3 regions of the Neobacillus sp. PVCKKU3 genome follow, and region 1 is predicted to be linked to each of the others. Evidence: predicted binding sites of a transcription regulator. Region 1 holds the regulator's gene; each other region holds the start of a gene.

Region 1 (7,220 bases):
ATAATGCCGAGCAGCGTGGTGAGACGATTGCTCCGGAGAATCTGGCCGCGAGCTTTCAGGAAAGTGTCATTGACGTATTGGTGACGAAGACCGTAAGAGCCGTTGCAGAATATGGCGTCAACCAAATATTATTGGCCGGAGGAGTAGCAGCCAATAAGGGGCTTCGAGCAGCCCTGGAAAAGGCATTTTCAGATAAGGCGGATGTTGAATTAGTCATTCCTCCATTATCCTTATGCACAGACAACGCAGCCATGATAGCCGCTGCCGGAAGTGTTATGTTTGAAAAGGGAATTCGAGCAGACTTATCACTAAACGCAATACCTGGATTGGATATGGAAACATATAACACCTGACCTTTCCTAACAAGGAAGGGTCTTTTTAATTAAAAAATCTAATTAAACGTTTGATTGATTTGGTTGATAAACTAATCAAACGTTTAATTGGTATTGACAATAAACTAATCAAACGATTGATTGAAAACGGCAAATGCTTAAAATATAGGCATTTTAAGAGTTAAACAAACATTTGATTAAATTTTGGCTAATATAAAAATATCAATTTTGTGGATAAGATTTTTTTGAAAAAGTTGAAAATTCAAATGACTTGTGGATAACTCAGTGGGTAATGTTGATAATGTGGATAAGTTGACACTTTTTTGTGGATAATGTGGGTAAGTTAATTGAATAACTGAAATAATGGCATTTACAATGTGAATAATTCTGTGGAAAGTTGGGCCTTTTGGATTATAAGCACAACAAAAAACCGGACTCCAACAGTCCGGTTATCCACATTATTCTGCCAGCTCGGCCCATTCTTCCATTAATTCGTCAAGCTCGGCCTTAGCCTTTTCATTTTTTAAATTAATCTCTAAAACCTTTTCATGGTCCTGAAAAACTTCTGGCTCGCATAATTGCTGTTCATAATTCTGAATCTCTTCTTCAAGCTCCGAAATGCGTTCCTCGATTTCTTCCAATTTGCGTTTTCGCTGGCGTTCCAGTTTTTTCGTTTCTTTATCCTGTTGATAACTGTTTTTTTCAGCAGGCTCTAAAGCAGAAACCTTCTTCTGGGAGGCAGCCAATGCAAGTGCCGTAAGTTCCTCCTGCTCCAGCTTTTTATCCACATAATAATCGTAGTCGCCGAGGTATTCAGTGCTGCCCTCGGGGCTTAATTCTAGTACCTTGGTTGCGATTCTGTTAATAAAATAACGGTCGTGTGAGACAAACAAAATAGTACCTGGATAATCAATTAGGGCATTCTCAAGTACTTCCTTGCTGTCCAAATCCAAATGGTTGGTAGGTTCGTCCAATATTAATAAATTTGCTTTCTCGAGCATTAGCTTGGCAAGGGCTAGGCGGGCTTTTTCGCCGCCGCTTAATGACAAAACATTTTTAAGCACATCGTCACCGGAAAATAAGAAATTCCCAAGCACCGTACGGATTTCCTTTTCCGGTTTCAGTGGATATTCATCCCATAGTTCGTTTAAGACCCGTTTATTGGAGGTTAGGTTGGCTTGTTCCTGATCGTAATACCCGATGGACAAATTGGTTCCGTATTGAATAGTTCCAGCCAAAGCGGGAAGCTTTTTAATAATTGTTTTTAAAAGGGTCGACTTCCCGATTCCATTAGGGCCGACAAGGGCAATGCTGTCGCCTTTATACACACGAAAGGAAATATCCTCGGAAACCTTCTCTCCATCATAGCCGACAGCAAGCGAATCAACAGTCAGTACATCATTGCCGCTTTGCCGCTCAATTTCAAATGAGAAGGAAGCAGATTTTTCATCCCCTGATGGGCGATCCATGATTTCCATTTTTTCAAGCTTCTTCCGCCGGCTTTGCGCTCTCTTAGTAGTAGTGGCCCGTGCGATGTTGCGCTGGATGAAATCCTTTAACGCGGCAATTTCCTCCTGCTGCTTTTCATAAAGCTTCATGTCGCGTTCATAATTGGCAGCTTTCTGCTCAAGATAAGTGCTATAATTACCGGTGAATCGCTGAATCAGGCGGCGTGATAGTTCATACACCTCTGTAACCACTTTATCCAAAAAATAGCGGTCATGCGAAACAATTAAAATCGCGCCATCATAGCCCTGCAGATATTGCTCCAGCCAGGAAAGGGTTTCGATATCCAAATGGTTGGTTGGCTCGTCCAAAATTAAAATATCAGGTCTTGTCAGTAATAGTTTGCCTAGCGCAAGACGCGTTTTTTGTCCGCCGCTTAGACTTGAAATCATTAACGTAGTATCAGAAAAATTTAACCCATGCAATACAGAACGGATATCAGCTTCATATTGATAGCCGCCTTGCTCTTTAAACTTTATTTGCAATTCATCATATTCCTTTAATACCCGTTCGTATTTTCCTGGGTCCCCGAAAACAGCAGGATCGGCCATTTGCTTCTCCAGCTTCCGGAGCGATTTTTCCATCGCCTGCAGGTTCTCAAAAACCGTCAGCATTTCCTCCCAAATGGACAAATTGGACTCCAAACCCGTATTTTGCGCCAAATAACCAACGGTAACATCCTTTGGTTTGATGATTTCGCCGCCGTCATAGCCCATTTCGCCGGCGATGATTTTCAATAACGTTGATTTCCCCGCTCCATTGCGTCCGACAAGGGCAACACGGTCACGGGTTTGTAATTCCAGTTTTATATTCGATAAAATAAGTTCAGCACCATAATATTTTTGTAGTTGGTTAACCTGTAATAAAATCATTTTTTTCACCTCTATTACCTTACGACTAGTTTACCGTATAACCCGAATGTCGGCAATGAAGTGAAATTTTTAATGGAATTATAAAAAAATATACTGTTAGTTCAAAGTTTCACACACATGGACAAAAAAATATTGTATTATTTTTTGTAGGAGGATTTTTTTTATGGCTGAATTTACTCATTTTAATGAAGAAGGCCGGGCCAAGATGGTCGATGTCAGCGAGAAGCCGGAAACGGCACGCACAGCAACAGCCCAGTCTAGCATAACAGTAAGCACTGAAATTTATGAAAAAATCACAAACCACGAAATGAAAAAGGGCGATGTCTTAGCAGTTGCCCAGGTTGCTGCAGTGATGGCAGCGAAAAAGACATGGGATATCATTCCAATGTGCCACCCGATTCCATTAACAGGTATCAATATTAGTTTTTCATGGGAGCAGGCCGGGCAGGGACAATATACACTGCATATTGCTGCATCAGTGAAAACAAAAGGCAGTACGGGGGTTGAGATGGAAGCGCTAACAGCTGCCTCTGTTTGTGCCCTGACCGTCTATGATATGTGTAAGGCAGTTGATAAAGGGATGGTAATTGGACCAACCTTTCTGGTGGAAAAAACCGGCGGCAAAAACGGTGATTTTAGAAGAGAAATCTAATATATCCATTAAAATTGAAGGGTGGGAGAAATATGTCCAATGAAACGATGAAAATACCACAGGCAACAGCAAAGCGGCTGCCCTTATATTATCGATTTTTACAAAACCTTCATTCCTCTGGCAAGCAGAGGGTGTCATCTGCAGAATTGAGTGAAGCAGTAAAGGTGGACTCGGCCACTATTCGCAGGGATTTCTCTTATTTCGGGGCCCTTGGGAAAAAGGGGTACGGCTATAACGTAAACTATTTGTTATCGTTTTTCCGGAAAACTCTTGATCAAGATGAATTAACAAAGGTAGCGTTAATCGGGGTGGGTAATCTCGGCACAGCCTTTTTACACTACAATTTTTTAAAAAATAATAATACAAAAATCGCTTGCGCCTTCGATGTGGACCCCGGAAAAATTGGCGGTTCGATAGGCAATGTTCCCGTTTATTCGATGGACGATATAGAACAGTATTTGATCGAGGAAAATATTTCGGTGGCGATTTTGACGGTGCCGGCTCCGGTTGCTCAGCAAATCACAGACAAGCTTGTGAATACGAATGTAAAAGGGGTTTTAAACTTTACTCCAGCAAGACTGAATGTACCTTCATCGATCCGCGTGCATCATATTGACCTGGCGGTGGAGCTGCAATCACTTGTTTACTTTTTAAAGCATTATCCAAACGACGAAGTAGAAGAATAAATAATCAATGGGCTTCTCGCCAAAATGGTGAGAGGCCCATTTTTTCGTTTTGAAACATTTTCCTAACCAGATCACTATACAAAGGGAGTGGAAGCGGGTAAAATGAATACACAAGTAATTATTGTAATCCAATAGGAAAGGTTGGAATTAAAATGACAGAAACAGTTCGTTCAATCCCACGGCCGCTAGTGAAAACAAACCAGTGGACGATTGTTTTAAGTGTTGTGTTAACATGGTTATCCGGTCAGGAATGGTTTTTGTTAGTGCCGTTTGTTGCCGGTATGTCTGGTCTTTTATTCGGATTTAATCCGATTATGCAAATAGCAAAACTATTTTTAAGAAAGGAACCAGAGGCTTATATCCCCGAGGATTGGGAGCAGCAGCAATTTAATCAAAAACTTGCCGTATCGTGTTTGGGAATTGGATTTGTAGGATTCCTGCTGGGTTGGAATGGTGTTGGCTATGTGTTCACGATTCTTGTCGCAGTGGCTGCCTTTGTGGCAATTCTAGGTTTTTGCATCGGATGCTTTATTCATTTTCAGTGGAACCAATACCGTCATAGAAGGGTGCACCAATAAAGAAGAGGTCTGAATTATTCAGCCTCTTTTTTTGTTTTTCTACTTATATTTGACGTTTCCATATCCTTACATTTAAGATTAAATTGAAAATTATGAATTATTATTCATGAGGAGAGTGGCGTTTTTATGAAGCATGTTTCCCAAGAGACAGAAGCAAGAGGAAAAAATTCTTACAGCTTTGATGAATTTCTCGAAAAACGTGACAACCTTGATTGGTACCGTGATGAACCGTTTTTACAAAAAGCGGTAAAGAAATTTACGGGTTCTCAGCACAGCCAAATCCACGAAAAACTATTATCCTTTTCAGCAACAGTATCTGCAAAATGGAACCGGTTAGCCGAAAGAATTGCCAGACCGGAAGTCCGCCCCTATATGCTTCACTTTGATGCTTTTAATCATCGGATTGACCGGATTGTTCGTCCTCAAGAAGTTCATCAATTAGAGAATGAAATTTTCGGAGAAGGTCTTTTTTCCAGTAACATGACACCTTGGGAAAGCTTTGTGAAAAGAATGCTGATCCATCAGCTGGGTGAGGCGGGAGTGACCTGTCCGCTGACATGTACACATGGTTTAGTGGCTTTGCTTGACCAATTTCCGGATGAAGAATATCCAGAACTTCAAGTTATATTACATCATACAAAAGAAGGGCTAAACGGCGAATTCGCCATTGGCGCTCAATTTATGACAGAAATCCAGGGTGGTTCTGATTTGCCGGCTAATGTTTTGGAGGCGGTTCCGGAAGGCAAGTATTATCGTTTGTATGGGAATAAGTTTTTCTGTTCTGCGGCGCATGCCGATTATTCTGTGGTGACGGCAAAAATATCGGGAACTGACAAAGTTTCAACATTTATCGTACCTTCCTGGCTTCCGGGGGATAAGGAGAAGGAGAAACGCAACGGGTACGAGATAAATCGGATCAAATGGAAGCTGGGAACAGCCGAGCTGCCAACAGGGGAGATTCAATATAAGGGGGCGCGTGCCTATCCAATCGGTCCAAAGGATAAAGGGATTGCAGTTGCAGTCGGAATTGTATTGACCTTGTCGAGGTTGGAAATTGGGATTGCCTGTGCCGGGTTTATGCTGAGGGCCTCTCGGGAGGCAAACTTGTACAGCGATTTCCGAAGTGTTTTTGGAAAGAAGGTAAAAGACTATCCACTCGCAGCAAGCAAGTTGAAACGAATCCAGCATGCCGCTGAGCGAACGACGGCGGGGGCATTCAAAATCTATAATCTTTTCTTGCAACTGGATAAGCCGCTTAATCCAGGAATTAAATCGGACCATCCAATTGATGTTAGGAAAAAGTTATTTAATCTGCGTGAACTTGTCTTGCTGCAGAAAATCTGTGCAACGAATGAGGGAGCGGAAATTTTACGGGAGGCTATCTCCGTGTTTGCCGGCCATGGAGTGATGGAGGAATTTTCGTCGCTGCCGCGTATCTTCCGCGATGTGGTCGTAAACGAACAGTGGGAGGGACCGCGTAATCTGCTTTTAACACAAATCTACCGCGATTTGGGCAGGGTTTCTGACTGGTATTCACCTGCTGAGTTTGTGGCCAGCGTTCTTGAGGGAGCCGCTGGGGAGACAATTAAAAAGTTTTCTGATCAACTTGAAGACCTACTGGGGCGGCCTGTTTTAGGTGAAGTAAGCGAAGCCTCGATGGACGCTGCTGCGGAATGGGATGCGTTTTGTGATGAATTCTTTAAGGCTTACCAGCTGATAGCTCTAACAGAGGTCAATTAATGGAGCTGGGCGAAACATTATAGACGGTATTGAGGAAATTTGAGTGAAATCAGGAAGGGAAATGTCCTTGATAGACGGTATCAAGGACAATTTGAGTGAAATTGGTAGTGGAAATGTCCTTGATAGGCGGCATCAAGGACATTTTGAGTGAAATCAGGAAGGGAAATGTCCTTGATAAGCGGTATCAAGGACAATTTGAGTGAAATCGGGAAGGAAAATGTCCTTGATAGGCGGTATCAAGGACAATTTGAGTGAAATCGGGAAGGGAAATGTCCTTGATAGGTGAAATCAAGGACATTTTGAGTGAATCGAGAAGAGAAATGTCCTTGACAATCGACAGAAGGACAATTTTGCCGATTAATAAGTGAATACGTCCTTCACACCAGCCTTATCAAAAATATAAAACATCATTATTTTTTCATTTGCCCCTTATATTTGAAATGAATAGCAATCATCTTAATGGCTGACCCAAGGTCAAAGGTGGCGAGGATGACCAAAAGGTAGCTGAAGAAGCCCCAGCCATTGTTTTGGACATCATCGATAGCAAAATAGGTGAACAGGGCACCCAGTATTAAATAAATCAAACCGGAAAACAAAGGTGAACGTTTCATAGAAATCCTCCGATAAAGTTTTGAACTGCCTCTGCCTCACGCATCATCCGCTCAATGTCGTCCTTATAGACGGACTGAACAAGGACGACCATCGTATTCATGGATACATGGGCGAAAATCGGCACCAGGATGCGTTTGGTTTTTACATAAAGAAAAGCAAAGGTAAAGCCCATCGCCGAGTAAATAAGCAGATGCTCAGGCTCCATATGGACAAGCGCAAAGACCACCGAGCTGATTAGGGCA
Region 2 (7,220 bases), on a different contig from region 1:
CAAAAAACAACTCCATCAATTCAGGAGTTGTTTTTGATTTGAAACGTTTTTTCTTTTCGCATATTGGGATGGAGTCAGCGACGTGTACTTTTTGAATACTTTACTAAAATAATTTAAGTCATTAAATCCGACCATAAAGGCAATATCGGTGATGGAACTATTGCCTCGTTGTAAATATAATTTTGCTTCATCCACCCGTTTGCGATTAATAAATTCAGTAATGTTCATTCCGGTCTCGCTTTTAAATTTCCGTGATAGGTGAGAAGGATTGACATGAAGTTGGTCCGCGATATGCTGAAGGGTCAATGGACTGCCTAAATTCAGCAAAATATAATCCACTGTGTTTTTCACCATTGGGCTGTAATGGCCGGTGGCAAAAGCAGCGACAAGATCGCAATATTCATTCACCATGACCACAAATAACTTTGTCAAATGGGAAAGCGTCGTCGTCCTTTCAATCAAAATTGCAAATCGTTCTGAAATGTTATCCAGATACACGGGATGGACGCCACTTCTTTCAGCAGCCACTCTACACATAGTATTGAAAACAAATCCGATATTCTTGGAGGACCGAATGGGACTTCCAGGTACTCTATCAGAAAACGCCACTAGGTCTGTCATCGGATTGATTAAGTGGGTAACTTCAGCCTTATTTCCTTTCGTAATAGCATCCATCAGTTTATTCTGCTGTTGGTATCTTTGTTCGATTATTTCCCTGCTCTCCTCGATATTTGTTTTTTGAATATCTGGTTTCAGGGCAGGTATAAGTGTATCTGAGGGAATCTGCTGCGAATGGGTAAAGTCTTGAACACCAAGATGAACCAAAAGTTCCCCGACATCTTTATATTCTGTATCATTTAAAATCGGCAAAGATTGATAAAATTGTTCCAATTGCCTTCGTTCACCAATAGGGAGATTGTTTTTTGAAATAATATCTTTGATCCGATCGATAACCGTAATACTCGAAATCAACGGACCGATTAAAATGCTTCCATAAAAAGATTGGCATCTCCAAATACCGGCAGCAATATACTCAAGACCAAACGGGCTAATATAGTGATAGTATCGATTGGATTCATTGCTATGCAGGATATCATGGATATGAGTAATCTCATTGTCAGGATGAACCAAAACAGATGGAATAGTATGGTTGATTAGTTGGAAAATCGACTTTCCATCTTGGTCATATAAACGGATATCTATTTTGGTAATCGAATGAAGTACGTAGCTAATTTTTATGAAATTTTGATAGTTCATAGTTCCCACAAAAAATCACCTTCCAAATTTAATGTACATTGAAATATAAGAAATAGCAAAATAATTACTAATATAGTAAAAATATTACGATTATCAATTGAAATGATTTATTATAATCAATTTAAAGCCCTTTCATAATTGGGGTTATCTAAAATGAATTTTAATTGTCTATTAGTAAATAATTTGGTATGAGGGAAATTTTCCTGTATATGAATGGAGGAGAAGGAACATGTTATATCCAATTTCTACGGATAGCCGCGTGGTCATGGATCTAAGCGGTATTTGGAAATTTATGATTGATGATGAAGTAAAAGAAGTAGATGTAAACCAACCGCTCCCAACAGGTGAGTCCATGGCAGTTCCGGCTTCTTTTAATGATCAAGCGGTATCACCAGAAATTCGCCAGCATAGTGGGTATGTATGGTATGAAAGAGAATTTACCGTTGCCAAAGCCTTGCGTGATGAACGATTAGTATTGCGATTTGGCTCTGCTACCCATGAAGCTTGGGTGTATGTGAATGGCAAACTCGCTGCCCAACATAAAGGCGGTTTTACTCCATTTGAAGCTGAGATTAATGAATTCTTAGTTCCAGGGGCGAACCGTTTAACTGTTCGTGTAAGCAATTTGTTGGATTATACCGCATTGCCAGTAGGAAATTATAGTGAAAAGACAGATGAAAATGGAAAGATCATCCGTAAAGTCGATGAAAACTTTGACTTCTTTAACTACGCAGGGCTGCATCGTCCTGTCAAAATTTATTCAACCCCAGTGAATTATATTGACGATATTGTGATTGTACCGAATGTGGATTTAGCTGCTAAGAAAGCAGATATACAAATTTCAATTAAAACTGGCGGAAATTTCGATGAAGTGCGGGTTACCATTCTTGATGAACAAGGCATTACTGTCGCCCAAGCTTCCGGAACCGATGTAAATGCGGTAATCGAGAACGTTCATTTATGGCAGCCGCTCAATGCTTATCTCTATAGAGCTAAAGTCGAGGGGCTTAACAATGGCGAAGTGGAAGATGTCTATGAAGAACAGTTTGGTGTCCGTAAGATAGATGTAAAAAGCGGCAAATTCTTAATCAATGGCGAACCATTCTATTTCAAAGGCTTTGGAAAGCATGAAGATACACATGTCCGCGGCCGTGGCCTTGACGAAGTCTATAATGTGCACGATATTAATTTGATGAAAGCCATGGGCGCCAACTCATTCCGGACATCACATTATCCATATTCCGAAGAAATGATGCGCCTTTGCGACCGTGAAGGAATTGTCGTGATTGACGAAACACCGGCAGTTGGATTAATGTTATCCTTCACTTTTGATGTATCGATTTTAGAAAAAGGCGAGTTTGAAGACGATACTTGGGAAAAGTTGAGGACTGCTGAGGCTCATCAACAGGTCATTCGCGAGCTGATCGACCGCGATAAAAATCATGCTTGTGTCGTCATGTGGTCTATTGCCAACGAGGCAGCCACTTATTCAAAAGGTTCTTACGAGTATTTTGAACCGTTATTTAATCTGGCTCGCGAATTAGACCCACAAAAGCGTCCGTGTACGTATGTTGGCATCATGATGGCAACGCCAAAGGCTGACAAATGTACAGAATTGGTTGATGTAATTGCCTTAAACCGCTACTATGGCTGGTATGTACAACATGGCGACTTGAAGACGGCTGAAGAAAAGACTCGCGAAGAGCTGCTAGAATGGCAAGAAAAATACCCAGATAAACCAATTATGTACACCGAATATGGTGCGGATACGGTAGCCGGGTTCCATAGTGCACTTGGCGAGCCATTCAGCGAGGAATACCAAGAAGATTATTACCGCATGAACAGCAAGGTATTTGATGAAATTCCTAACTTTGTCGGTGAACAATTATGGAACTTCGCCGATTTCCAAACAAAATTTGGCATTATGCGTGTCCAAGGTAACAAAAAAGGTATCTTTACCCGTGCCAGAGAACCAAAAATGGTGGTGCGCTATTTAAGTCAGCGCTGGAATGCGATTCCAAATTTAGGATACAAAAAGTAAGAGCGTTCGCCTTCATTTTTAGAGTAAAATCAAAGGCCCTATCCAAATTAAAACTGGATAGGGCCTTTGATTTAGTGGATTAATGTTTGGTCAAAAACCGCTGCTTGCTTATCGCATCTGAAGCAGTCGTTCAAGTTCCTCTTTCTCGCCAACCGACAGTATATTCTCTGCCAATGGAAACAGCATTTTTTCTTCTTTAGCAAAGTGTTGTGTTAAGATAGCAAGCGCTTGGACAGCATAAACTGTAATCGATTGCGCATCGTCTTCATTAATATCCAAGCCAGTCAGGGCGGCTTCAGTTAGAAAATCCTTTAGATGCTGCTCTGCCTTATCATGTTCATATTCCATCGTTTCGATTGTTCTGTCATTCTCCCCGAGGCGGCGGGTCATCATAGGGAACAATCCTTCCTCTTCACGTTTGGAATGTTCCATCAGATTATCATGGAAAGACAAAACCCGCCCGTACAATTTCGCAAATAGATGTACCACAGCAGAACCTGAATTGAATTCTATCTCTTCAGAAATCTCAGAGATAAGGTCCATATCTGCCCGAAGCGATACATGCTCGTCCTTTAATTGTTGCAGCGGGGCACTTAATACAACTTTCGAAGCCTCCATCGTCAAACCCCTCCTCATTCTTCCTTCACCATGCATCTGAGAATCTTATAAATCCATGATGGCTTCAAGTCACATCTCATTATCACTTCTTAAAGCATACGCTAAAAGTGCTGATAATCTTGTGATATTTATCATAAAAAACATAGGGGGAATTCGGTCTGAAGGAGTCTTTTGCCGAACAAATTTACTTATTATTTAATCAACTATTTTCGTTCTTTAGGCTATAGTGCTGCGTGCTTCTTTTATTGCCTTGTTGCATTTCAGCTTCCTTTTTTAGGCCTGTCAGCAAGGAGTAGCACATGGCGAGCATGATTATGGCAAATGGAAGTGCGGCTGCAATGGAAGCAGTTTGTAAAACCTCCAAACCGCCCGCGAGCAGCAGAACAGCAGCTAAAGCAGATTGGATGACACCCCATGTCATTTTTATTTTGTTAGAAGGATTAAACGTTCCACCTTCACTAAGCATCCCCAATACAAAGGTCGCGGTATCGGCAACAGTTATATAATAAATAGCTACTACCGCGAAACCTAAAATGCTTAACAAGGAACTTAATGGTAGGTGGTCGAAGAAAATAAATATGGACAAGGACACATTTTCGGCGATATGTTTTGCCAAATCATGGTTTCCAGAATGTTGAACAAGCTCAAGTGCTGAACCGCCAAAAACGGACATCCAGAGACAGGTTCCAAGTGTCGGAACAATTAAAACGCCAATAACAAATTCCCTTATCGTCCTCCCTCTGGACACCCGGGCGATAAACATGCCGACAAATGGCGCCCAGGCTATCCACCAAGCCCAGTAAAACAAGGTCCACGAAGCAATCCATTTCTCACCTTTTCCAAAAGGACTTAACCGTAAACTCATATGTATAAAGTCACTTAAATACAGGCCTGTTGTATTAAAAAAGACTTTAATAACGGTTAGGGCTGGACCGACAAACATAATCAGCACAAGGATTGCCACTGAAAAGATGATGGCTGCATTGGATAAGTATTTAATTCCTCTTTCCAGGCCTGTATTAATGGAAATAATAAAAAGGACTGTTGCGACCACAATGACAATCAACTGGATAAATAATGTATTAGGAATGCCAAATATGTCATGCATACCTGCAGTAACCTGCATCGCCCCAAGCCCCAAGGAGGTTGCAATCCCAAAGACTGTTGCAAAGATGGACAGGATATCAATCGTTTTGCCAATCGGGCCGTAAATCCTGTCGCCCAAAATTGGATGGAACGCTGAACTGATCGCTGCAGGGAGCCTTTTATTATATTGAAAAAAAGCAAGGGCTAACCCAATAACAGTGTAGATGGCCCATGGGTGCAGGCCCCAATGGAAAAATGTATATTTCATTGCGGTGTTGGCTGCGTCAATCGTATAACCTTTCCCGTACGGAGGAGCTGTGTAATGGGTTACTGGTTCAGCGACGCTCCAGTATACAATTCCGACCCCCATACCAGCACCGAACAGCATTGCCAGCCAAGAAGCGGTAGAGAAATCAGGCTTATCAGTTCTCCTTCCCAGCCGGATATTCCCATACTTTGAAAACAACAAGTAGATAGAAAAAAAGACAAAGAATAGAGTGGCACCAAGATAAACCCAACCCAGATAATCAATGGAGCCATTATAAACGGCGTTGGTAACTTTGGTAAGATTATCTGTAAAAAAAACTCCCCAGATAATAAAAATGAGGGTCAGCAATAAAGAGATAATAAATACACTATTTTCTTTAAACTTTTCCATGGAAACCTCCTGCAATTGATGAATACTTATTTAAATAGATTTAGCTCGGTCAGTTATTAAAAGGGTTGTATTGAAATTCCCACTTATCTGTATTCATCAACTCTTCATGCGGCACCTCTAACCCGCCGCCAAGATAAATGGTTTGTCCTTTAATCGCAATCACCATAGCCTCTATTAATACATCATTATCCTTCTTTTTATAAATGTCTCCCAACTGTGCTGATAGCTCCCCATATGGATGAACAATTTGCGGGATAGCGTCATCAAAGTCTTCATCAAGATTTGCAATGTCTTTATAATCGATAGGATGACTGTCGGGAGCACGGCCAGGTACCATCAATAAATATTCGTTATGTTTGATACCATCCAAATCGTTTGTAATGACCCCTTTGTTATCAACAGTTTCAACCACTTCAATTTCATTTAAAGAATAATGATCCAGGGTATCGGGGTCGGGATTATTAATTAAAATATAGTCTCCAGCCTGAGGTCTTTGATTGTTCCGGAGTGTGTATACTTTATGATCAAAAATAAAACTGTCATTTTCCTTCGGTATATATCTCTCCACACTCGCTGCATTGGTTATATGCTGTGTTAAATCTCTTAGCTTTATAAGATGAACGGAGAATTTATACATTGGTTTTACACCATATACCTTGTGTAGCTCGTTGTTATAGTACACAAATTGCCCTTTTCTTACTTGATACAGTTTCACAGCTAAATCTCCCTTCAATTATAGGTAGTATAGGGTTCAAAAACATTGGAATTCGGAAGCAGCGTTTTCTTCTTTAGGATGGCTTTTTTAGAAAAAACTATTATCTATGTAAAATAGAAAAGGCTGAAATATACAGATATAAACTGTATATTTCAGCCTTAAATCGAATGTTTCTTTAATATGTTTGATTGGAAGTAAGCGTCGTGCTCAACCGCCATATCTGTTCAACATTTTGAGGATCTATTGCGTACCTGGGATAAGTGCTTAAGCCGAATATGTTTTTCAATTGAGTAAAGCCCTTTTCGCTTATTGCTGGTTTAACAATTTCTCTCTTATGGTTGATAAGCTGCCCGGTCACATCCTTAAATTCATCTGATGTGCAAATGTGAAAATAGGTATCGGCCATGCCTGATGGTAGGGGATTCGTAAGATTTTGTACCCTTGCAAATACTTTCCAAACAGAATTCATTTTTTCAATCGTCTCTTTTGAAAGTTTTACACGATTAATTTGCAGGGCGTTAACTTTAATCCCTCTGTTTTTCAATTCTTCTGCCATTTTGAAGGTCAGCATTAATAGTGCCATTTTTGAATCACCATACATCTTATAAGTGCTATAAGGCCGGGTGTCCTTCAGTTCTCCACGCAAATTGTTAAACTCAATCTTCCTTTTCGGGTCGAAGAAATTTTTGATGTTTGTCGTACAAGCATGGAGGATTCTCGGGTCTGGTGATTTTTCAAGATGATCGGCCAATAAATGAGTCATTAAAAAGGGACCAAATGTATTCGTAGCGAAAGATAATTCGATATTGTCGGTACTAAGTTTATATTCTTTTACACCGTGATTT
Region 3 (7,220 bases), on a different contig from region 1:
TGCCATTTTTGCTGCTATTTCAGGCTCTAGTGTGGCAACGGCTGTAACGGTTGGTTCAGTGGCTATTCCAGAAATGGTTAAACGAGGCTATACGAAAAGATATGTTTTAGGTTTAGTAGCCGCAGGTGGCACCTTAGGGATTTTGATCCCGCCAAGCGTTCCGATGATTCTTTATGGAAATATCACTGGAGAATCTGTAGGCAAACTTTTCATTGCAGGTATTGTACCTGGATTACTCCTTACATTACTTTTCACCATTTTCGCCTCCTGGCAGACAAGACATATTAAGGAAAAGGCGGCCACATGGGCGGAAAGATTCGAAGCCTCCAAAAAGGCTGTATGGGGGTTAGTCCTGCCAATTATCATTATCGGCGGTATTTATTCAGGCCTGTTTACACCAACTGAAGCGGCGGCAGTGGGGGTAGTCTTTAGCTTATTAGTCGCTGGATTAGCCTATAGAAATTTAACGTTTAAAAATATGAAAGAAATCTTATTTTCAACCGTTCAAACCAATGCAATGATTCTTTTCATTATTGTTGGTGCTATGCTGCTTGGCTTTATTTTAACGGTTCTAAGAATCCCACAAACCATTACCGAAATGGCTACATCATGGGATGTTTCTCCTTGGGTCATTTTTATATTAATAAATATCGTATTGTTGATTCTAGGTTGTTTCTTGGAGACGGTTTCCATTATCGTGATTACTGTACCAATTTTATATCCAATTATTACATCTTTAGGTTTTGATCCAATATGGTTCGCTATTATTTTGGTTATTAATATGGAATTAGCATTAATTACACCACCTGTCGGACTGAATTTATTCGTATTAAAGGGTGTAGACAAATCCGCCTCTATGTCAGAAATTACTCGTGGTGTCTTTTCATATGCCATTATCATGATACTATTCATCGGACTGCTTGCGATATTCCCAGAAATAGTCACATTCCTTACTAAAACGGGGAATATAAAATAAGGAACAAACTTGACCGGCATCTTTAGGATGCCGGTTTTTGTGTAACGGATTGGATTTACTGGAAAAAACCGATAACAACACGATTAAAGTAAAAATTCTAATCTATTTAAAGTTTAGGGGCGATATTCATCAATCCAGATGGTTGAAAATGACCCCACGAGCAACAGTTAAAGTCACTTATCCGAAATATAGCGAATACTGAATAAACACAATTATTTAATGACCCAATGTGGCTTTTTTTATTGACAAACCGGCCTGTTTCGTGTCACAAGAAAGAAGTAAAATTCTAGACTTTTGCTTAATACAAGTATAATGAAGAAAAGTTTACAAATAGGCAAATATCTATTCCTCTGTAAATAGGGACACATACACTATTTTTGAAACAATTTGAGGAGGAGATATAAAATGGAAAGACTATTCTTTGGAAGTGGTATGGGTTATGGTATGGGATATGGAGGCTACCCTGGTTATGGTATGGGATATGGAGGATATCCTGGTTATGGTATGGGATATGGAGGATATCCTGGTTATGGTATGGGATATGGAGGATATCCTGGTTATGGTATGGGTTATGGAGGGTACCCATTCCATCACGGATTTGGCGGTTACCCGTTCCATCACGGGTATGGCGGCTATCCATTCCATTTAAATTTTTGAGCAAATGTTTAGTATCAAGACGCAAAAAACAATTGCAAAATTGGTTAAACAGCTAAATCAATAATATAAATGAAAGCAAATAGGATTAGTTTGATTGTAATATATAATAGTCCTAGCTACTTGGGGTTAAAGATCCAGCTGCCATTTTTGGTGGCTGTTTCTTATCAAGCAAACGGAATTCTTATGTTAAAGATGGTATGTCTGCGGCAATCCCGTTTTCTTATTCTAACAGGGCAGGTTGAAGAATCAATTAATGGTTAACGTTGCATTTGACCAAAAATTGTGAAGCAGGAGGAGTTATCTCCCCCATAGCCTTGTGATATTAAGTGGTACTATAACTCGTCCGTTTATTTGTTTATGAATGATTGGGTTTTTAAAAGGATCATATTCCTCACTATCATTAACAGAGGAACGCGCCCGAACATCTATACCTAATATGCTTCGGATTCCATTGCTGTTTGTCATTTAATCGTCTCCTTCTATAGGTATTGATGTAATTATTTTCTTCTAAACAATAAAAAATACCTAAAAGAAGATGAATAATTTAAAGCAAAAGTGCTCCTTATTTGACCTAAATCGCGAAGTAAAAAAGAAGCGTTTTAAGGCGCTTCAATTAAAAACTTCTCATGTCCTATATTATGCATATGAAAAATTTATGTATTTGCTTCTACAATTTAAATATTTTCTTTGGGGTTGTAACAATATATTTATCATTGCGTCTTCTGTAAATTCCTTGTGGATAAAAAAAAGCATCAAATGATGCTTTTAGGGGGAAAAATATCAATGTCAAAACTACTGTCAATTCGGCACAATTTTTCGGAAAGGCACTAAAAACGAAATCCTTTAGAAAATTCACCTGGCTTTTTGTAAAGGCCTTTTAGCAACTTCATGCTCTTTCAAGTATTAAAAACATTGTAAGGTGAACCTAACCTGATCAAATTGCTTCATTGCTAATTCCTCTTTTTTTATACAAAAGTAAAGCAGCCCGCAATCTCCCCACATCACCCCTAAATCCTCTTCATCGGAGTCGATTTGGAACAATAATACCGGTTCCTTTTCTTCGTCGTAAAGCTCTTCAAACACATCGTTTTGCACATTAAATGGTTCGCCAAGCATGTAGTGAGTGGGGGAGGTGTTACCTTCTTCATCTTCCGGCTGCATTAATTCTTGACGAAAGTTCCAAAAGCGCTCTTCTTCGTCTTCGTTTTCAAATGTAAGATTAGCAGGATTTTCAGATATCGTAGAGATGTTCTTGAAATTCACCTGGAAAGCATTTAATGGATAATAGTCATCGGTGATCTCTGGATAATCTTTTCTTTTCAGTGTGGTCAAATCGCCATCAAAATAAAGGACTTTAAAGCATCCCTCATCCTCTTCAAAGCCCCAAGGCTGCTCAGCGACATCGTAAAAAAGATACAATATCCCGCTGTCGGGAAGCAAATAATCTTTATCAAATGGCTTAATTTCTTTTAGGTTAAATTGGCCGACAAACGTTAAGTAGCCTTTATCATATTTGGGGAATTCCATTTCATCAGGCAGATCTGGCAAACCGCCTAATTTCGAAGAACCAATTGGAATAAACGCTTCATCGACTTTTGTTTTTTCTATTTTAATGGAGCTCTTCAAAGCTGAGATAATATCTGTTTTTTTATGGTACAACTCATAATCACGAAGTAATGTCTCAATGTGCTGCATAAGACAGAATCCCCCTTTTTTGTTGCCGTTTTTTTAAATCCTATTAGTCAAAACAAACCTGCTATAAATCTATTATATAAAAAAACTTAAAGCTTGTTTGTTATGTTTTGGTAAATGCTGAAAAAGGTTGAAAATAGAAAAAGTAGGGGGTTCTATTCCTTACTGAGATGATTAACTTTTTTATTAATTTTAACAGCTGAATTTCTACTACATTCGTGTAACAAATAGTTTCATTTGTTAAAATTTTTTTGCTTTTGTTTGAATTTATTTTAAGAGATTGTTAAATCTTGAACAATCCTCCCTGAAGCCAAAATACATTTGCTATGCTGTGGATGTATCGAAACTAAATTGCGGAGGTGTTGTTAATGTTAGTAAATTGGTTAAGACAAAGCAAAACTGCATCTGGTATTTTAACTGTTCTTCGTTTATATCTTAGTTACGTTTGGCTCACGGCGGGGTGGCACAAATTATCAAGCGGAGATTTTGACGCTTCGGGATTTTTAAAAGGTGCAATCGCTAACCCAGTTAAAGGTCCTGACGGTGCGGTGGTTTTTGGATGGTATGTTGATTTCTTAAAACACGTTGTATTGCCTAATGCCCATATCTTCAATACGATTATTCCTTTAGGTGAATTTCTTGTTGGTTTAGGATTATTACTAGGATGCTTAACAACAGCTGCCATGTTCTTTGGTCTATTGATGAACTTCTCTTATTTATTTGCTGGAACGATTTCTTCGAACCCATTAGATATTTTATTGGGAGTTCTAATCCTATTTGCAGGCGCTAATGCTGGAAGAGTCGGACTAGACGGCTGGATAAAGCCATTCATTAGAAAAACAGTACTTAAACGCAAAGTAAAAGGCAACAACCAAACCGTGAAAGATAACCAATCAGTCATAGACAATAAACCTGTCAACCTAAATTAGATGCATGGGGACGGTTCTTTTGCATCATTTTCAGTCGTTTTCAGCTCCATTTGCTGGGGATGGAACCTGAACCGGCAATGTGGAATGGGACAAGAGAACCGTCCCTATGCATCATTCAAGAGGGAAAGCCCCCGTCACGAGTTTGAATGATGAAAAACTAATGTAAGAGGCATGTTTTCAGGCGGAGCATTAATTTAGCAGATTGAACAAACAGCAGCGTAATCGCTTGCTGTTTGTTCAATCTGTGAATCTAAAAAAGAGCTGCCATCAGGCGGCTTGAAAAAAATAAACACAGCATTCTCATCAAGAGTGCTGCGAGCCCTAATATTTTACCTTGAGTTGTCGCGAAATAAATCAATATACAGGTTTCCTTTTGATCCTACAACTGCGTAAGAAATTTCAGAGACCTGAACATTTCTCTTTTTCAATTCTGCCAAGAACCATTCTTTATCGTATTCGTGGTGAGGAAAATTCTTATCTAATATTTCTCCATCAATAACCAGTTCTACAGGAACCTTGCTTGGGGGTGGGACCAAATTTAGGTCCTTTCGCAATACATTTTGGTATTCCGCTTTTTTTAATACCGATAGAGAACCATTTACTTCTAAAATGGCACATTCCACTTCTTCTATATTAAAGATAACTTTCACTCGTAACGCCTGTGTAAGCATATCCAATGAAAAACCAATCTTCCTAATCGATTCCTCCAGGATTTTCCCCTCTTTAATTAAGAAAGTTGGTTGTCCTTCAATCCATTCTTTATAGCGGTGTTTTTTAACAGCGAGTGTATTCAATGTAAAAATAACGGTACCCATGATAACGAAAGAAAGGATAAAATACAGAAACTTAATATTTAGATTGAATGCTAGATTTCCTGCAAGGGTTCCCATTGTAATGGTAGCGATGAAAAGGTGATACGTTTTTTGGAATATGGTCTGTTTCCCAAGAATATGTACAAAAACCCATAGGATGATAAATGCTGTTAAGGTTCTAAAGATGATTTCTAAAGATCCTGGCATCGCTGTTCTCCCTTGCAAAAGTTAAAATGCTAATAGTTGGTATCTTAAGTTAAAGATATTATGTTCTTCCTGCAAGTGAATTATCCGTTTTAATCTAATAATTAAAAAATGTAAATACGAACGTTCCCTTAAAGGTGTTTCTTTAAAAATTTCAACATTTCGTTGAAGGCATGTTGAAATGATTTTTCATTAAATTTAGCAGAGTACGGGTCGCTGAATCCGTGTTGTCCATTAAATTTATGGATTTCTATATTTTTTTTATCAAGATTCGAAATTAACTGATCTACATTAAAGGATTGTTCCTCTTCTGGAAAGAATAAAACCGTAGGGCATCGCGGCACAATCTGTTGGTAATTTCGAATTCTCGAACCATAATAGGCAACGACCCCATCCAGACTATCTTCCTCACTGCACAGCCAAGCAACCGTTGCGCCAACGCTAAATCCAATTAAATATACTTTTTCGTAATGGTTTTTAAGATCTAGCAATAGGTTCTTTATTTTTTTTACAGCTTCGGTGAAACCTACATTGTTCATAAAATGATGGTAGGCAATCTCTTCTTCGGAATAAGTAAAAGGGTGTTCCCGCTCTAATAAGTTCGGGCAGATCACATCAAAATCGTGTGTTGATAATAAATTACAAAAGTCCTCCATATGTTGATTAATGCCATAGATTTCATGTATGACAATAATCAAATGACTTGAATTCCTCAGTATTTGGAGCATCTTATCCTCCTTAAAACATGAAAAGGTAGCCTCATTAACACAATGATGGAACCTGAAACCGGCAATCGCAAAATGATGCATGAGAACCGTCCCCATGCATCATTTGTTATATCCAATATATTGAAATGAGTAAATATGAGTTTTCGTTAGTTCAATGGCTTCTTGGATAAATTGTTCTGGCGTTTCTTTGAAGCCATTTTCGATCCAATTCTGGAGGAGTCCATAGAAGCCATAAGCTGTATAGCGTTTAAAATAATCCATATTCACTGGGATATTGTTGATCGTTTCGAAAATAAATTGTTCCTGATAGATTTTTATGATGGTTTGCGGGAACCGTGTATGCAATCCTGGTAACGTGTCATCGTAGTTAATCAATGTAAAAAAATTCTGGTTTTTATAGATATAAGAAACGATATTAAAAGATGGGGCATTTAGCTTGGTAGTATAAACCTTTTGACCAGGTACATATGCTTTACCTACGGAATCCTCCAACCCCTCAAGCATGGAAACCAGTAAATCTTCGGCCAATTCAATTTTATCTGTGTAATGAATGTAAAAGGTACTGCGATTATAAGCGGCGTAATCGACAATGTCTTTTACCGTAACGGCATGGTACCCTTTTTCTTTTATGAGTTCAATCAATGCTTGCTTTAAATGTGCTTTTGTTCGATTTTGCCGTTGAGATGTTATATTTTGTTCATTATTCATGAAAAAAACTCCCTCAATATAGACAGATTTAGCAGAAGTGTCTAACTAGTCGACACTTAATGATATCTTAATGATTGTTAGTTGTGTACAAAATAGTACAATTAAATTGTGAACAATAAAGCACAGATAATAGATTTATCTATTATTTTTCTCTATACTGTGCTAAAGAATTCTTGAATACGAGGAGGATTTAGGATGGGGAAATTACAAGACAAAGTAGCTGTGATTACCGGGGGAGCATCTGGTATTGGGGCAGCAACAGCACGTTTATTCGTTTCAGAAGGAGCCAAGGTGGTTCTTGTTGATTTAAATGAGGAAAAAGGTAAGGCATTTGAAGCAGAATTGAAAACGCTTAATGCTGAAGCTCTTTTTATAAAAGCAAATATTACGAGTGAAGAAGAAGTTGCCAATATCTTTAAACAAACTGTTGAAACATTTGGCAAAGTGGATGTGGTCTTCAACAATGCCGGGATCGGCCGTGTTCATCCATCACATGAATTAGAATACTCAGAAT

Evidence for each region. Region 1 encodes Rex, which represses fermentation and respiration genes when NADH is low (regulators of the CRP and FNR family bind a similar motif). Its sites were predicted from a motif close to TTGTGAAATATTTCACAA; they were not measured.
Region 2: ACNQGS_RS22140 (hemerythrin domain-containing protein) is a predicted target of Rex. The motif match lies at 4,036-4,053, and genes of this name have one in related genera.
Region 3: ACNQGS_RS26930 (DoxX family membrane protein) is a predicted target of Rex. The motif match lies at 3,606-3,623, and genes of this name have one in related genera.

Annotation. Positions count from the first base shown of each region.
Region 1 covers NZ_JBLVQN010000067.1:2,455-9,674, forward strand. The annotation lists gene tsaD (tRNA (adenosine(37)-N6)-threonylcarbamoyltransferase complex transferase subunit TsaD) at 1-353, shown strand, start outside; gene ACNQGS_RS27885 (ABC-F family ATP-binding cassette domain-containing protein) at 791-2,710, opposite strand; gene moaC (cyclic pyranopterin monophosphate synthase MoaC) at 2,874-3,362, shown strand; gene ACNQGS_RS27895 (redox-sensing transcriptional repressor Rex) at 3,395-4,048, shown strand; gene ACNQGS_RS27900 (DUF4395 domain-containing protein) at 4,201-4,626, shown strand; gene ACNQGS_RS27905 (acyl-CoA dehydrogenase family protein) at 4,753-6,366, shown strand; gene ACNQGS_RS27910 (YdiK family protein) at 6,777-6,977, opposite strand; gene ACNQGS_RS27915 (CPBP family intramembrane glutamic endopeptidase) at 6,974-7,220, opposite strand, start outside.
Region 2 covers NZ_JBLVQN010000039.1:523-7,742, reverse strand. The annotation lists gene ACNQGS_RS22150 (helix-turn-helix transcriptional regulator) at 16-1,257, opposite strand; gene uidA (beta-glucuronidase) at 1,487-3,298, shown strand; gene ACNQGS_RS22140 (hemerythrin domain-containing protein) at 3,407-3,916, opposite strand; gene ACNQGS_RS22135 (glycine betaine uptake BCCT transporter) at 4,116-5,660, opposite strand; gene ACNQGS_RS22130 (hypothetical protein) at 5,710-6,375, opposite strand; gene ACNQGS_RS22125 (SDR family NAD(P)-dependent oxidoreductase) at 6,551-7,220, opposite strand, start outside.
Region 3 covers NZ_JBLVQN010000059.1:19,964-27,183, forward strand. The annotation lists partial or broken gene ACNQGS_RS26910 (TRAP transporter large permease) at 1-976, shown strand, start outside; gene ACNQGS_RS26915 (hypothetical protein) at 1,382-1,633, shown strand; gene ACNQGS_RS26920 (hypothetical protein) at 1,931-2,098, opposite strand; gene ACNQGS_RS26925 (YwqG family protein) at 2,537-3,328, opposite strand; gene ACNQGS_RS26930 (DoxX family membrane protein) at 3,694-4,254, shown strand; gene ACNQGS_RS26935 (DUF421 domain-containing protein) at 4,584-5,273, opposite strand; gene ACNQGS_RS26940 (dienelactone hydrolase family protein) at 5,402-5,998, opposite strand; gene ACNQGS_RS26945 (TetR/AcrR family transcriptional regulator) at 6,098-6,706, opposite strand; gene ACNQGS_RS26950 (SDR family NAD(P)-dependent oxidoreductase) at 6,902-7,220, shown strand, end outside.